One region of the Pseudomonas sp. Tof1 genome, then DNA from elsewhere that is predicted to be linked to it. Evidence: predicted binding sites of a transcription regulator. Region 1 holds the regulator's gene; the other holds the start of a gene.
What was found. The regulator FliA, encoded in region 1, starts transcription of late flagellar genes. The targets are predictions, from matches to a motif close to CTAAAGTTTNNNNNNNNNNNGCCGNTAA.

Region 1 (7,950 bases):
CCGGTCAGATCCTGATAATCCTGGGCCAGCAGGATGTCGTTGAGCTCGCTCGAAACCGCCTGGGTTTCCTGCTCGCTGCGCGTCAGAAAACTGTCGACCCGGCGGGCCAACGCACGGAATTCCTCGGCACCGACCTCGCGCCGCATGAACCGCCCCCAGTCGGCGCTCAGCGCCTTGGCCTCGTCATTCAGGCCATTGATCCGCGGGGTCGCGCTCTCCACCAGATCCATGGTGCGGTTGGCCGCAGCCTCGGTCAGCCTGACCACATAGGACAGGCGCTCGGTGGCATCGGTGATCTGCGAGACTTCCTCGGCTTGCGGCATGGTGGGATCGATCTGGAAATTGACGATCGCACTGTGCAGCTCGCGGGTCAGCTTGCCGACTTCCAGATACAAGCCGCGGTCACGGGCCTGGTTCAGCTCATGGATCATTTGCACGGCGTCGCCGAAGCGGCCTTTTTCAAGGCTTTCGACCAGCTCACGAGCATGTTTTTTCAGGGTCGATTCAAAATCGCCCAGAGAGGATTCGTAGTGCTCCATAGCGCCCCCGTGGCGGACTTCATCAACCGATGCGTTCGAAGATCTTCTCGATCTTCTCTTTCAACGCCTGGGCAGTGAATGGTTTGACCACATAGCCGTTCACACCGGCCTGTGCGGCCTCGATGATCTGCTCGCGCTTGGCCTCGGCCGTTACCATCAGGACCGGCAGGTGCTTGAGCTTCTCGTCGGCACGCACGTGGCGCAGCAGATCGATGCCGGTCATGCCGGGCATGTTCCAGTCGGTGACCAGAAAGTCGATGCTGCCACTGTTCAGCACCGGAATGGCGGTAGTACCGTCATCGGCCTCGACAGTGTTGGTGAACCCGAGATCACGCAACAGGTTCTTGATGATCCGCCGCATCGTTGAAAAGTCATCAACAATGAGGATTTTCATGTTCTTGTTCAATTCGACCTCCAAGCAGTCTTAAACGCGTTTCAGCACCTGGACGCGCTGTTAAATCAATTCGGCACAACACTCGACAAGGCTCTGTACCCTACTGCATGGAAACCACAACCGGCCGAGCCGCCGATACACCGTCACACGCTGCATCGGTCTCGTTCGCAGTGTCCCCACACACTGCCCCGTCAACGCGCTCGCCACTCTCCCAAACGCCCCCGCAAACGGGCTGCGCACTGGCTATGCAACTGGCTGACCCGTGATTCGCTGACCCCCAGGACCTCACCGATTTCCTTGAGGTTCAGCTCCTCGTCGTAGTACAGCGACAACACCAGCCGCTCACGCTCCGGCAAATTGGCGATCGCGTCCGCCAGTGCGGCCTGGAAGCGTTCATCCTCCAGATCGCGCGACGGTTCGAGATGAGCACTCGCGCCATCCTCATGCAACCCTTCATGTTCGCCGTCCTGCAACAGGTCGTCGAAACTGAACAGGCGGCTGCCCAAGGTATCATTCAAAATCCCGTAATAATCATCGAGACTCAACTGGAGTTCGGCTGCAACTTCATGATCTTTAGCGTCGCGACCGGTTTTCGCTTCAATTGCGCGGATTGCGTCACTGACCATGCGGGTGTTGCGGTGTACCGAACGGGGTGCCCAGTCGCCCTTGCGCACCTCGTCGAGCATCGCGCCACGAATGCGGATACCGGCATAGGTCTCGAAACTCGCGCCCTTGCCCGAGTCGTACTTGGTCGAAACCTCGAGCAGGCCGATCATCCCGGCCTGGATCAGGTCCTCGACCTGAACACTGGCCGGCAGCCGTGCCAGCAGGTGATAGGCGATGCGCTTGACCAGCGGCGCGTATCGCTCGATCAATTCATACTGGCTGTCACGCGAAGACTTGGAATACATGCGATAGCCACTTGCAGTCATAGCACCGGTCCCGCACTCGTTTGAAGTACCAGACGTTCGACGAAGAACTCCAGGTGCCCCCGCGGGTTGGCGGGCAACGGCCAGGTGTCGACCTTCTGCGCGATGGCCTTGAACGCCAGGGCACATTTCGAACGTGGGAAGGCTTCGTAGACCGCACGCTGCTTCTGCACGGCCTTGCGAACGCATTCGTCGTAGGGAACGGCGCCGACGTATTGTAGGGCCACGTCAAGGAAGCGGTCCGTGACCTTGGTCAACTTGGCGAACAGGTTGCGCCCTTCCTGCGGGCTCTGGGCCATGTTGGCCAGCACCCGGAAACGATTCATGCCGTAGTCGCGGTTGAGCAGCTTGATCAGCGCGTAGGCGTCGGTGATCGAGGTCGGCTCGTCGCAGACCACCAGGAGCACTTCCTGGGCCGCGCGGACAAAACTGACCACCGAGTCACCAATACCCGCAGCGGTGTCGATCACCAGCACGTCGAGATTGTCGCCGATATCGCTGAACGCCTGGATCAGGCCGGCATGCTGGGCCGGATTGAGATTGACCATGCTCTGGGTGCCTGAGGCCGCCGGCACGATACGGATCCCGCCAGGCCCCTGCAGCAGCACATCGCGCAACTCGCAGCGGCCCTCGATCACATCGGCCAGGGTCCGTTTCGGGGTCAGCCCCAGCAGAACGTCGACATTCGCCAGGCCCAGGTCGGCATCCAGCAGCATGACACGCCGGCCAAGCTCAGCCAGCGCCAGGGACAAGTTCACTGACACGTTAGTCTTCCCGACGCCACCCTTGCCGCCGGTCACCGCAATCACCTGTACGGGATGCATGCTACCCATGTTCTCTTCTTACCTTGTCTTGCGTAGACGGAAGGCCACATAACTGGCTGCGCGCTCCCGAGGGAGACTAATGCCTGGCAGACCATCGATGTAGATGCGTTGCAACGTCTTCATGGTTACCTCACCCCACTCGTTTGGAGGGGCTGTGGTAGATGTCAGCGAACATATCGGCCATGGCCTCTTCGCTGGGTTCTTCCTGCATCTGCACACTCACCGCCCGGCTCACCAGCTGGTGACGGCGTGGCAGATGCAGATCGTCCGGGATCCGCGGGCCATCGGTCAGATAGGCCACCGGCAGTTCATGGCTGATGGCCAGGCTCAGCACTTCGCCGAGGCTTGCCGTCTCGTCCAGTTTGGTCAGGATGCAACCGGCCAGGCCACAGCGCTTGTAGCTATGGTAGGCGGCGGTGAGCACCTGCTTCTGGCTGGTGGTGGCCAGGACCAGATAGTTCTTCGCCTTGATCCCGCGACCGGCCAGGCTTTCCAGCTGCATGCGCAAGGCCGGGTCGCTGGCCTGCAGGCCGGCGGTGTCGATCAGCACCACGCGCTTGCGCAGCAGCGGATCGAGGGCCTGTGCCAGGGACTGGCCGGGGTCGACATGGGTCACGGAGACATTGAGAATCCGCCCCAGCGTCTTGAGCTGCTCCTGGGCGCCAATGCGGAAGCTGTCCATGCTTACCAGCGCGATATTCTGTGCGCCGTACTTGAGTACGTAGCGTGCGGCCAGCTTGGCCAGGGTCGTGGTCTTGCCCATGCCGGCCGGGCCGACCATGGCGATCACCCCGCCCTCTTCCAGCGGTTCGATCTCGGGCGTGACGATCATGCGTGCCAGGTGCGCCAGCAGCATGCGCCAGGCCTGGCGTGGGTCCTGGATGTCGGTGATCAGTGCCAGCAGGTCGCGCGACAGCGGCCCGGACAGGCCGATGCGCTGCAGGCGTCGCCACAGGTTGGCCTGCTCCGGCTGGCGCCCCTGCAACTGGTTCCAGGCCAGCGAGCCGAGCTGGACTTCCAGCAGTTCACGCAGGCCGTTGAGCTCCGAGCGCATCGACTCGAAAACCCGCTGGTCCACCGCCGGGGCCGCTGCAGCCGGGGCCGGAGCCGGACGGCGTGGCTCGTCGAAGGTCGGTTCGATCAGCGGCTCCGCCGCGGTCAGCGGCAGGCCGGCGAACAGTTGGCGGTTGGTGCCTGCATCGCTTTCACCTTCGCTGCGCAGGCTCAGTTCGGCCTGGGCGGTGACGATCCGCGACTGGGTCTTGCGCAACTCGTCCTCGAGCTCCATGTTCGGAACCCGTGGGGCCAGGGCCGAGAGCTTGTAGTCGAGCGCAGCCGTCAGCTCGACACCGCCGGCGATCCGGCGGTTGCCGATGATGGCCGCGTCCGAGCCCAATTCGTCACGAACCAGCTTCATGGCCTGACGCATATCGGCGGCGAAAAAACGCTTAACTTGCATAACCCACTACCTCAGCCGTTGGGCCCTACTGTCGCAACGATGGTGACTTGCTTGTTGTCCGGAATTTCCTGGTAAGCCAGCACATGCAGGCTGGGTACCGCCAGGCGTCCGAACCGCGAAAGCATCGCGCGAACCGGACCGGCTACCAGCAGGATCACCGGCTGCCCCTGCATCTCTTGACGCTGGGCGGCCTCAATCAGTGAACGCTGAAGCTTTTCAGCCATGCTCGGTTCGAGCAGAACGCCCTCTTCCGAGCCTTGTCCGGCCTTCTGCAGACTATTGAGCAATATTTGTTCCAACCTGGGTTCCAAGGTGATCACAGGCAGCTCGGAGTCAAGCCCTACAATGCTTTGGACGATTGCGCGGGATAAACCGACACGCACGGCGGCAACCAAAGCGGCAGTATCTTGACTCTTGGAGGCATTGTTGGCGATCGCTTCGGCAATGGTGCGGATATCGCGCACCGGCACGTGTTCGGCGAGCAACGCCTGCAGCACCTTGAGCAGGTGCGACAGGGAAATGATCCCCGGCACCAGTTCCTCGGCCAGTTTCGGCGAGTTCTTGGCCAGCAGTTGCATGAGCTGCTGGACTTCCTCGTGACCGATCAGCTCGCTGGAGTGCTTGTACAGAATCTGGTTGAGGTGGGTCGCGACCACGGTACTGGCATCGACCACGGTGTAGCCCAGCGACTGCGCCTGGGCGCGCTGGCTGATCTCGATCCAGACCGCATCCAGCCCGAAGGCCGGGTCCTTGGCGGTAATCCCGTTGAGCGTGCCATAGACCTGCCCCGGGTTGATCGCCAGTTCGCGCTCGGGATAGATCTCGGCCTCGGCCAGAATCACCCCCATCAGGGTCAGGCGGTAGGCGCTGGGCGCCAGGTCGAGGTTGTCACGAATATGCACGGTGGGCATCAGAAAGCCCAGGTCCTGGGACAGCTTCTTGCGCACGCCCTTGATCCGCGCCAGCAACTGCCCGCCCTGGTTGCGATCCACCAGCGGAATCAGGCGGTAGCCCACTTCCAGGCCGATCATGTCGATCGGGGTCACGTCGTCCCAGCCCAGTTCCTTGGTTTCCATGGCGCGGGCCGGCGACGGCAGCAGTTCCTGCTGGCGCTGGACTTCGGCCAGGGCCTGGGCCTTGGCAACATTCTGTTTTTTCCAGACCAGGTACGCCGCACCACCGGCCAGCAGCGCCAGACTGAGGAAGGAGATGTGCGGCATGCCCGGCACCAGCCCCATGACCGCCATCAGGCCGGCCGCCACGGCCAGGGCCTTGGGCGAAGCGAACATCTGCCGGTTGATCTGCTTGCCCATGTCTTCCGAGCCGGAGGCACGGGTCACCATGATGGCCGCGGCTGTGGATAACAACAGTGATGGCAATTGCGCCACTAAACCGTCACCGATGGTCAGCAGGGCGTAGACCTTGCCGGCGTCGGCGAATGTCATGTTGTGCTGGAAGATGCCGACCGCCATGCCGCCGATCAGGTTGATGAACAGGATCAGCAGGCCGGCGATGGCGTCACCGCGGACGAATTTGCTGGCACCGTCCATCGAACCGTAGAACTCGGCCTCCTGGGCCACTTCCGCACGGCGCGCCTTGGCCTGGGCCTGGTCGATCAGGCCGGCGTTGAGGTCGGCATCGATCGCCATCTGCTTACCGGGCATCGCATCGAGGGTGAAACGCGCGCTCACCTCGGAAATCCGCCCGGCACCCTTGGTGACCACGACGAAGTTGATGATCATCAGGATCGCGAAGACCACGATACCGACCACGTAGTTACCGCCGATCACCACCTCACCGAAAGCCTGGATCACCTTGCCCGCGGCGGCATGGCCTTCCTGGCCATGGAGCATGACCACCCGGGTCGATGCCACGTTCAGCGCCAGGCGCAACAGCGTGGCGACCAGCAGGATGGTCGGGAACACCGCGAAATCCAGCGGCCGCAGCGCATACACGCAGACCAGCAGGACGACGATCGACAGGGCGATGTTGAAGGTGAAGAACACGTCCAGCAGGAAGGCCGGCACCGGCAACATCATCATCGCCAGCATGACCAACAGCAGCAGCGGCACACCCAGGTTGCCCCGACCGAGGCCGGCCAGGTTGCTGCGTGCAGTGTTGATGAGTTGAGTGCGATCCACCGGTATTCCTCGTCACCTTGAAGCAAACTTTTGACGCCTGCGGGCGTCGTGGAGCTGCTTCTGCAAGAAGCTCTCCAACTATGACGAAGACGTTGAAAATGCGGGGGAAAGCAAGACTTGCGGGCCCATCAGGAATCGCGGCGCAACTCCGGCGGAATCGGCAGGTCGTCCTTGAGCGGGTCCGGCCGGCGGCCCTTGCCCGCGCGGAACTGGCGGATCTGGTAGACGTACGCCAGCACCTGCGCCACCGCCAGATACAGCCCCGCCGGAATCTCCTGCTCCAGCTCGGTGGAGTAGTAGATCGAACGGGCCAGGGCCGGTGATTCGAGCAGCATGATGTCGTGTTCGACAGCGATCTCGCGGATCTTCAGGGCAATGAAGTCGTTACCCTTGGCCAACAGGATCGGCGCCCCGCCCTTTTCCGAATCGTACTTGAGCGCGACCGCGTAGTGGGTCGGGTTGGTGATGACCACGTCGGCCTCGGGAATCGCCGCCATCATCCGACGCTGGGACATCTCCCGCTGCAACTGGCGAATCCGCTGCTTGACCTCGGGACGCCCTTCCTGATCCTTGTATTCGTCGCGCACTTCCTGCTTGGTCATCAGCAGCTTCTTGTGGCTTTCCCACAACTGCACCGGCACATCCACCGCAGCGATCAGCAGCAGGCCGAGGGACATCCACAAGGCACTCCAGCCGACCAGTTGCAGGCTGTGGATAATCGCCATTTCCAGCGGCTCATGGGCTATCCGCACCAGATCGTCGATATCCGACGACAGCACCGCCAGCGCCACCAGCAGGACGATGAAGAATTTCGCCAGGGCCTTGAGCAGTTCCACCAGGGCCTTGGTCGAGAACATCCGCTTGAGACCGGCCAGCGGATTCATCCGGCTGAACTTGGGTGCCATGCTGCCGGCGGCGAACAACCAGCCACCCAGGGAAATCGGCCCGACGAAGGCGGCGATCAGCAGAGTCAGCAGCAGCGGCTGCACCGCCAGGATCGCCAGCTTGCCCGACTGCATGAGGAAGATCGCCATGTAGCGCTGGTCGAGCACCACCTCGCGCGACAGGGTGAAGTTCAAGCGCATCAGCTCGGCCATCTGCTGCGCCAGCGTACCGCCGAAGACCAGCAGCCCACCCGCCCCGGCCAGCATCACCGCGAGCGTATTGAGCTCCTTGGAGCGGGCGATCTCACCCTTTTCCCGGGAGTCCTTCTTGCGTTTCTCCGTGGGCTCTTCTGTCTTGTCCTGACCGCTCTCGCTCTCTGCCATGCTCAGCGCGCCCGTGCCAGTTCACGTAAAAACTGCAGGGCCTCGACGACCAGCGGTTGATACTGATTGAGAATATCCCCGAGGCTGACCCAGAGGATCAGCATCCCCAACGCCAGGGTCAACGGGAAGCCGATGGAGAAAATGTTCAGTTGCGGCGCGGCGCGGGTCATGATGCCGAAGGCCACGTTGACCACCAGCAGCGCGGTGATCGCCGGCAGTACCAGCATCAGCGCCGCGGCGAGTACCCAGCCGAGCTTGCCGACGATCGTCCAGAAATCCGTGGTCGCCAGGCCACTGCCCACCGGCAGGGTGGTGAAGCTCTCGGTCAGCACCTCGAACACCACCAGGTGACCGTTCATCCCGAGAAACATCAGGGTCACCAGCATGGTGAAGAAC
Region 2 (7,950 bases), 550 kb from region 1:
GCGTTGTAGTAGCCGTAGCTGCGCACGCCCTCGACCACCGCCTGGAGGTCGGCATCATTGCAGACGATCACCGGCGCCTTGCCGCCGAGTTCCAGGTGGGTGCGTTTCACGCTTTTCGCCGCGGCCTGGAGGATTTTCTGCCCGGTGACGATATCGCCGGTCAGCGACACCATGCGCACCTTCGGGTGGCTGACCAGGTGGCTGCCGACGCCTTCGCCGCCGCCGCAGACGATGTTGATCACGCCGGCCGGCAGCAGCTCGGCCAGGGTCGGGGCCAGGGCCAGGATCGACAGCGGCGTGTGCTCGGACGGCTTGAACACCAGGGTATTGCCGGCGGCCAGTGCCGGGGCGATCTTCCACGCGGCCATCATGATCGGGTAGTTCCATGGCGCGATGGAGGCGACCACGCCGATCGGGTCGCGGCGAACCATGCTGGTATAGCCCGGCAGGTATTCGCCGGACAGTTGCCCGGTCTGGCAGCGCACCGCGCCGGCGAAGAAACGGAACACGTCGACGGTCGCGCTGAGGTCGTCCTGGCGCGCCAGGTGCAGCGGCTTGCCGCAGTTCAGCGATTCGAGGCGGGCCAGCAGCTCGGCGTTTTTCTCCACCGCGTCGGCGATCGCCAGGAGGATGTTCGAGCGTTGCTGCGGGGTGGTCCGCGACCAGCCGGCGAACGCCCGGTGGGCGGCGAGGATCGCGCTTTCGACCTGTTCGCTGCTGGCTTCGGCGATCTGCGTGATGACCTCGCCCGTGGCCGGGTTGAGGATCGGTTCGACGAAACCTTGGCCTGCGACGAGCTCACCATCGATCAGCAATGAGGTGAACAGCGGGGTCGGGTGCGCGCCAGCCATTTTGCGAGTTCTCTTTTCTTTTGTGGCCATGGAGCTTCCCTTGCAGCTGGAGTCCGGCCTTTCTCTATATGGATGGAAAGAGACTAGTGGCCGAACGAGAGGTCGACAAATACTAAATATTGAAAGCGGCGTTCGATTAAATCGATGGCTTGCGTCCACCATGGGGTTGTTCGCGAGCCACGGTGAGGAACGGGTCGACCAGCGTCGGCCTGGCCGTGCCACGGCGCCAGGCCAGGCCGACGTCGAGGGTGTGGCTCAGGTCGGCGATCGGCCGGGCCTCGATGATGTCGCCTTCCAGGGACCAGGGCCGGTAGGTCATGTCCGGCTGGATCGACAGGCCGAGCCCGGCCGCCACCAGGCTGCGCACCGCTTCGGTGGAGGCCGTGCGCAGACTGATCCGCGGCTGCAGGCCGGCGCCCCGCCACATGCGCTGGGCGTTGCGGTCCATTTCGTCGACGTTGAGCTGGATCAGCGGCTCGCGGGCCACGTCGGCGAGGTTGATGCTGTCGTGCTCCAGCAACGGATGCTGGGCCGGCAGCCACAGGCGATGCGGCGAGTGGGTCAGGACTTCGGTCTGCAGGGCGTGGCGGTCTTCGAGGTTGGAGAGGATCAGCACGCCGACATCGATCTCGCCACTGACCAGCAGATGCTCGATGTACGGTCGCTCGTCCTCGGTCACGCGGATCTCCACGTTGGGATAGGCGCGCTGGAAGCGGGTGAGCAGGTCGGCCAGGTAGTAGCCGGCCACCAGGCTGGTCACGCCGACCGTCAATTGCCCGCTGACCTGGTCGGTGCTCTGTTGCAGGCTGCGCTTGGCGTTGTCGACGGTAGCCAGGATCAGGTGCGCCTGGCGCAGGAACTGGTGGCCCTGGTGGGTCAGGGTCATGCCCTTGGCGTGGCGGTTGAACAGGCTGACGCCGATTTCCTGTTCCAGTTGCTGGATCGCCAGGGTCAGGGTCGACTGCGAAATGAACACGGCCTGGGCGGCGGCCGAGATCGAGCCGGTTTCGGCCACGGCGATGAAGTGGCGGATCTGACGCAGGGTCATCATGGGGGCGTTACCCTTGCCGGTTTTTCGGTGAGTTGTTTTTATGGAGATGGGCCAGTGTATATCTTTTTAATCGAATGCCTGATCACCGAGTCAGGATTTGCGCAAAAGGACGTGCAACATCTGGAAGCACACTGATCAACCGCTGTCTGAAAGCTCGTTTTACCCTGTGGGTCTATTCGTCGTTTGCGGAGCGTGTCGATGAACACTCGCGGATTGCTCGATCAGTTGCTCAAGTCCGGTCAGGAACTGTTGCAGAACCAGGGGCGAGGCAAGCCGGACGGCGCCTCGGACAAGGGCGCGCTGGGCAGCCTGCTCGGCAGTGGCAAAGGCGGTTCGGCGGGGCTGGGCAGCCTGCTTTCCGGGGCGGGTGGTGGCGCATTGGCGGCTGGGGCCATGGGCCTGCTGCTGGGCAGCAAGAAGGCGCGCAAGGTCGGTGGCACGGTCCTGACCTACGGCGGGCTGGCAGCGCTGGGCGTCCTGGCCTACAAGGCCTATGGCAACTGGCAGGCCCAGCAGGCCAATGCATCGCCGGCAGAGCCGCAGACCCTCGATCGCCTGCCGGCGGTGCAGGTCGAGCAGCACAGCCAGGCCATTCTCCAGGCGCTGGTGGCGGCGGCCAAGGCCGATGGGCATGTCGATGCCCGTGAGCGGGAACTGATCGAAGGTGAGTTCGTCAAGCTGGGCAGCGACCGGGAGTTGCAGCAATGGCTGCATGCCGAACTGAACAAGCCGCTGGACCCGGCGCAGGTCGCCCGGGCGGCGAGCACGCCGGAGATGGCCGCGGAAATGTACATCGCCAGTGTGCTGATGGTGGACGAAGAGAACTTCATGGAGAAGGCCTACCTGGACGAACTGGCGCGCCAGTTGCGGCTGGATCCGGGGCTACGCCAGGAACTGGAACGGCAGGTCCGCCAGGCCGTCCCGGCGTGATCGCAGGCGTCACTGGAGGCCGGGCAGCGGTTCCTCGGCCTGATGGAAGCAGGCCTGCCCCTTGCCCGCATGCTTGGCCCGGTAAAGGGCCTTGTCCGCCAGCCCCAGGACGTCGCTGAGGTCCGGGTCATCGAGCGGCCAGACTGCGCCGCCGATGCTGCAACCGATTTGCGCCGCCACCTGGTGCAGCATGATGGAGTGCGCGAGGCTGGCGAGCACCCGATTGGCGATCGCCCTGGCCTGGTTCAGGGCATCGTTGCGCGGCACCTGCAGCACCATCAGGAATTCATCGCCGCCGAGTCGGGCGACCATGTCGCCCTCGCGCAGGCAGGTGCGCAGCCGCCTGGCCACCTCCCTCAGCAGTTCATCGCCGCCGGCATGGCCGAACTGGTCGTTGATCGGCTTGAATCCATCCAGGTCCAGATACAGCAGTGCCAGGCAATTGTTCTGCGACTGGCTGCGCTGCTGCGCCCGTGGCAGGTATTTCTCCAGCGCCGCCCGGTTGGGCAGGCCGGTCAGTGCATCATGGTGCGCCAGGCTTTCCATGACCCCGAGGGCCGTCTGGTGATTGCTCAGGCTGTCCACCAGGTGACGGATCGACTGGCTCAACTGGGCGATTTCCCGCGTGCCCTTGAGCTCGGGAATCTCCATCGTCTCACCGATGCTCAGGCGATCGGCGGCATTGGCGATGGCTTTCAGCGGCCGGGTGAACCAGGTGGCCAGCAACCAGCCGATCAGGGCGACGATCGCCGCCAGGGCAACGCCCCAGACCAGGATATCGCGCTGCAGCTCCTTGGCCGGGGCGTACGCCTCGTCGAGGGTCTGGCGGGTGACCACGGTCCAGCCCAGGCCGGCATAGGCTTCATGGCCGATACTGGACGCCAGGCCGGTCAGGTACTCCTGGCCATCCGGCCAGCGCTGGACCGCCCAGCGCGGTGGCTTGTTCGAGCCGTCGAGCAGCGGCAGGCGCAACGGCCGGCCGATGTCATCGCGGGGGCCGAGCAGTATCCGCTGATCGGCGGCGACGACAAAGAACTCGATCTTGCGCCGTGCCTGTAATGGCCCCTTCAACGACTGGCGCAGGTTTTCGGCCCAGTTCCAGGACAGGTGCGCGGCCAGTACCCCGACCTTTTCCCGGGCTTCGCCGCTGGCACCGTTGAACACCGGCAGGCTGATGTCGACGAACTTCAGGGGTTCGCCGCTGGGGTTGGGCAAGAGTCTGGAGAGCAGCACGGCCTCGTGGACATCGCCGATGAACACCCCCTCGAGGCCTCGGCGGAACACCGGGCGCTGGCTGATGCTGGTGCCTTGCAGGATGCCCCCGGTCGAGGCCCGCACCCGACCCGCGGTATCGGTCAGGCCGAGCCAGGCGATGTCGGGGAATTCGCCCTGCAACTGATCGAGCAACTGGCGGACTTCTCCCAGGTCGGAAGCCTGCTGCAAGACCTTCAGGTGGCTGATCACACTCAACAGATGCAGGCGGTTGGCCATGGCCCGGTCCAGGCGGTCGGACATCTGGTAGGCGGCTTCCGCCAGGTCCTGGCCGATTTCACCGCGCATCCGCACACTGGAATCGTGCCCGATGAGCGAACCCAGCAACCAGCTCAGCAGGCTCACCAACAGGGCGATGGCAAGTGCAAGGCGGCTACGCAGGCTGGGCAGTACGGGCATCAAGCAGTTCTCATGATCGATACGGCCAATTGACGGAACTCATGAACGGCAACACTGCGCTTTCAACCACACAGGAGGTATTTTGTAGGGATGTCGGCAAGTTGCCGGTAAGGATGAGAAATCTCCTGTAAGTTATATTCCCTACATTTGTAGTCCCAGTTATAGCTTGTGCATAAATGATGGCACACGCTCGGCTATACTGCCCTCCATTTGAATGCTTTCCGAGGACTGATTGTGAAGAACTGGACTCTGCGCCAACGAATACTCGCGAGTTTTGCCGTCATCATCGCGATCATGTTGTTGATGGTCGTTGCCGCTTATTCCCGGTTGCTGTCGATCGAGTCCAGTGAGGAGAGTGTGCGCAGCGATGCCATCCCCGGCGTCTACTACAGCACCATGATTCGCAGCTCCTGGGTCGAGAGCTACGTGCTCACCCAGCAATTGCTCGGTTTCAACGGCGACGGGGTGATCAGCGCCGCCGACCAGGAGCAGTACAAGGCCTTTACCAGTCGCCTGCTCGAACAGATGGAGAATTACCAGAGGACCATCTTCGACGGCGACGACCGGGCGCGTTTCGAACTCTTCAAGCGCGAGCACGAGAACTACACCAAGGCCCTGGCCAATGTGCTCGACCTCTACCAGCGCAAGCAGAACGATGAGGCGATCCGTCAGTTCAAGCTGCAACTGACCCCGGCCTGGATGAACGGGCGCAAGGAACTCAACGACATCATCGTGCAGAACAAGGACGTTGCCGACCGGGCCACCGATGCCATCAGTTCCTCGGTGTCGTCCGCGAAGATCAGCATGGTCATTTCCCTGTTGCTCGCGGTGTTCGCCGCAGGCCTGTGCGGCTGGTTGCTGATGCGCGCGATCACCTCGCCGATGCAGCGTATCGTCGAAATTCTCGAGATCATGCGTACCGGCGACATGAGCAAGCGCCTGAACCTGGAGCGCAAGGACGAGTTCGGCTCGGTGGAGACCGGTTTCAACGACATGATGACCGAGCTGACGGCCCTGGTGTCCCAGGCACAGCGCTCGGCGGTGCAGGTGACCACTTCGGTCACCGAGATTGCCGCCACTTCCAAGCAGCAGCAGGCCACCGCCACCGAGACGGCCGCCACCACCACTGAAATCGGTGCGACCTCGCGGGAAATCGCGGCGACCTCCCGTGATCTGGTACGCACCATGACCGAAGTGTCGTCCGCCGCCGACCAGGCCTCGGTGCTCGCCGGTTCCGGCCAGCAGGGCCTGGCCCGGATGGAGGACACCATGCATTCGGTGATGGGGGCCGCCGAGCTGGTGAACTCCAAGCTGGCGATCCTCAACGAAAAGGCCGGCAACATCAACCAGGTGGTGGTGACCATCGTCAAGGTCGCCGACCAGACCAACCTGCTCTCGCTCAACGCCGCCATCGAGGCGGAGAAGGCCGGGGAGTACGGCCGCGGTTTCGCCGTGGTCGCCACCGAGGTGCGTCGCCTGGCCGACCAGACCGCCGTGGCCACCTACGACATCGAACAGATGGTGCGCGAGATCCAGTCGGCGGTGTCCGCCGGGGTCATGGGCATGGACAAGTTCTCCGAGGAGGTGCGCCGCGGCATGTTCGAAGTGCAGCAGGTCGGCGAGCAGCTTTCGCAGATCATTCACCAGGTACAGGCCCTGGCGCCGCGGGTGCTGATGGTCAACGAGGGCATGCAGGCGCAGGCCACCGGCGCCGAGCAGATCAACCTCGCGCTGGTGCAGTTGGGTGATGCCAGCAGCCAGACCGTCGAGTCCCTGCGCCAGGCCAGTTTTGCCATCGACGAGCTGAGCCAGGTCGCGGTCGGCCTGCGCAGCGGCGTCTCGCGTTTCAAAGTCTGATGAGCGAACTGCTGGCCAAGCGCGTCGCCAGCGCGCAGTCCCGGGACCGCCTGTTCCTGGTCTTTCGCATCGGCAGCGAGCGTTATGCCCTGCAAGCCGTGGAGATCGCAGAGGTGCTGCCGCGCCTGCAGCTCAAGGCCATCGCCCATGCGCCGGACTGGGTCGCGGGCGTGTTCGCCCATCGTGGCTCGATGGTGCCGGTGATCGACGTCAGTGCCATGACCTTCGGCCAGCCCGCCGTGGCCCGCACCAGCACGCGCCTGGTGCTGGTGCATTACCGGCCTGAGCCGGATGCCGCCAGTGCTCTGCTCGGGCTGATTCTCGAACAGGCCACCGATACCCTGCGTTGCAACCCGAACGACTTCCAGCCCTACGGCCTGGACAACCGCCAGGCGCCTTACCTGGGACCGGTACGGGAGGACGGGCAGGGGCTGGTGCAACGTATCCGCGTCAACGAACTGCTCAGGCCAGAGGTGCATGCCCTGCTGTTTCCCGAATCCGCCGAGGGCCTGTGATGAGCACCGACCAGCGATTCTTCGATTTTCTCAAGGAGCGGATCGGCCTGGACGTTGCTTCGGTCGGACCGCTGATCATTCAGCGTGCCGTACGCCAGCGCTGCACCCAGTTGCAGATGGACACGCCCGAGCAGTACTGGGCCCGGCTGCAAGGCTGCGCCGACGAACAGCAGGCGCTGATCGAGGCGGTGATCGTCCCGGAAACCTGGTTTTTCCGCTATCCCGAATCCTTCGCGACGCTGGCCCGCCTGGCCACCGAGCGCCAGGAGCAACTGCGTGGCATGCGCGCGCTGAAGATCCTCAGCCTGCCGTGTTCCACCGGCGAGGAGCCCTATTCGATCGCCATGGCACTGCTCGATGCCGGGCTGGCACCCCACCAGTTCAAGGTCGACGGGATCGACGTCAGCCCGGCGTCGATCGAGCGCGCCAGGCGCGCCATTTATGGCAGGAACTCGTTTCGCGGCGAGGACATCGGCTTTCGCGAGCGGCATTTCACCGCGCTCGAGGAGGGCTACCAGGTCAGTGAGCGGGTTCGCGAGCAGGTCCGGCTGCGCGCGGGCAACCTGCTGGAACCCGGGCTGCTGGCCGGCGAGGTCTATGACTTCGTGTTCTGCCGCAACCTGCTGATCTATTTCGACCTGCCGACCCAGCAGCAGGTCTTCGAGATTCTCAAGCGCCTGACCCATGTCGACGGCGTGCTGTTCATCGGCCCGGCCGAGGGCAACCTGCTGGGGCGGCTGGGCATGCGCTCCATCGGCGTACCGCAGTCGTTCGCGTTTCGTCGCCATTTGCCGACCGAAGCGGAACCGGTGTTGGCTTTTGTGGCACCGGTCATGCCGCCACCGCTGCCCGTCCGTACCCCACCCAAAAACGTTGTGCCCCCGCGGCTGCCCCCGCGTCCGGCGCTGGCTGGCGTACCGCCGCCGGCCCCCCCGCGAGGCCGCCTGCGCTGGCGGGCGACGCCGCGAGCCTGCTGGCGCGGATTGCCGAGCTGGCCAACGAGGGGCGCAGCGACGAGGCCCGCCAGGCCTGCGACAGTTTTCTGCGGCAACACGAGCCGGTGCCCCAGGTGTTC

Region 2: the regulator FliA is predicted to act here: its motif matches at 4,587-4,614, upstream of ACZ5KU_RS05840 (methyl-accepting chemotaxis protein).

What each region holds. Positions count from the first base shown of each region.
Region 1 is NZ_AP024344.1:1,833,107-1,841,056, reverse strand. It holds gene ACZ5KU_RS08540 (protein phosphatase CheZ) at 1-539, opposite strand, end outside; gene ACZ5KU_RS08535 (chemotaxis response regulator CheY) at 562-933, opposite strand; gene fliA (RNA polymerase sigma factor FliA) at 1,125-1,865, opposite strand; gene fleN (flagellar synthesis regulator FleN) at 1,862-2,695, opposite strand; gene flhF (flagellar biosynthesis protein FlhF) at 2,817-4,145, opposite strand; gene flhA (flagellar biosynthesis protein FlhA) at 4,157-6,286, opposite strand; gene flhB (flagellar biosynthesis protein FlhB) at 6,415-7,554, opposite strand; gene fliR (flagellar biosynthetic protein FliR) at 7,557-7,950, opposite strand, start outside.
Region 2 is NZ_AP024344.1:1,283,516-1,291,465, forward strand. It holds gene ACZ5KU_RS05820 (gamma-aminobutyraldehyde dehydrogenase) at 1-881, opposite strand, end outside; gene ACZ5KU_RS05825 (LysR family transcriptional regulator) at 988-1,902, opposite strand; gene ACZ5KU_RS05830 (tellurite resistance TerB family protein) at 2,101-2,832, shown strand; gene ACZ5KU_RS05835 (diguanylate cyclase domain-containing protein) at 2,842-4,503, opposite strand; gene ACZ5KU_RS05840 (methyl-accepting chemotaxis protein) at 4,738-6,360, shown strand; gene ACZ5KU_RS05845 (chemotaxis protein CheW) at 6,360-6,875, shown strand; partial or broken gene ACZ5KU_RS05850 (CheR family methyltransferase) at 6,875-7,950, shown strand, end outside.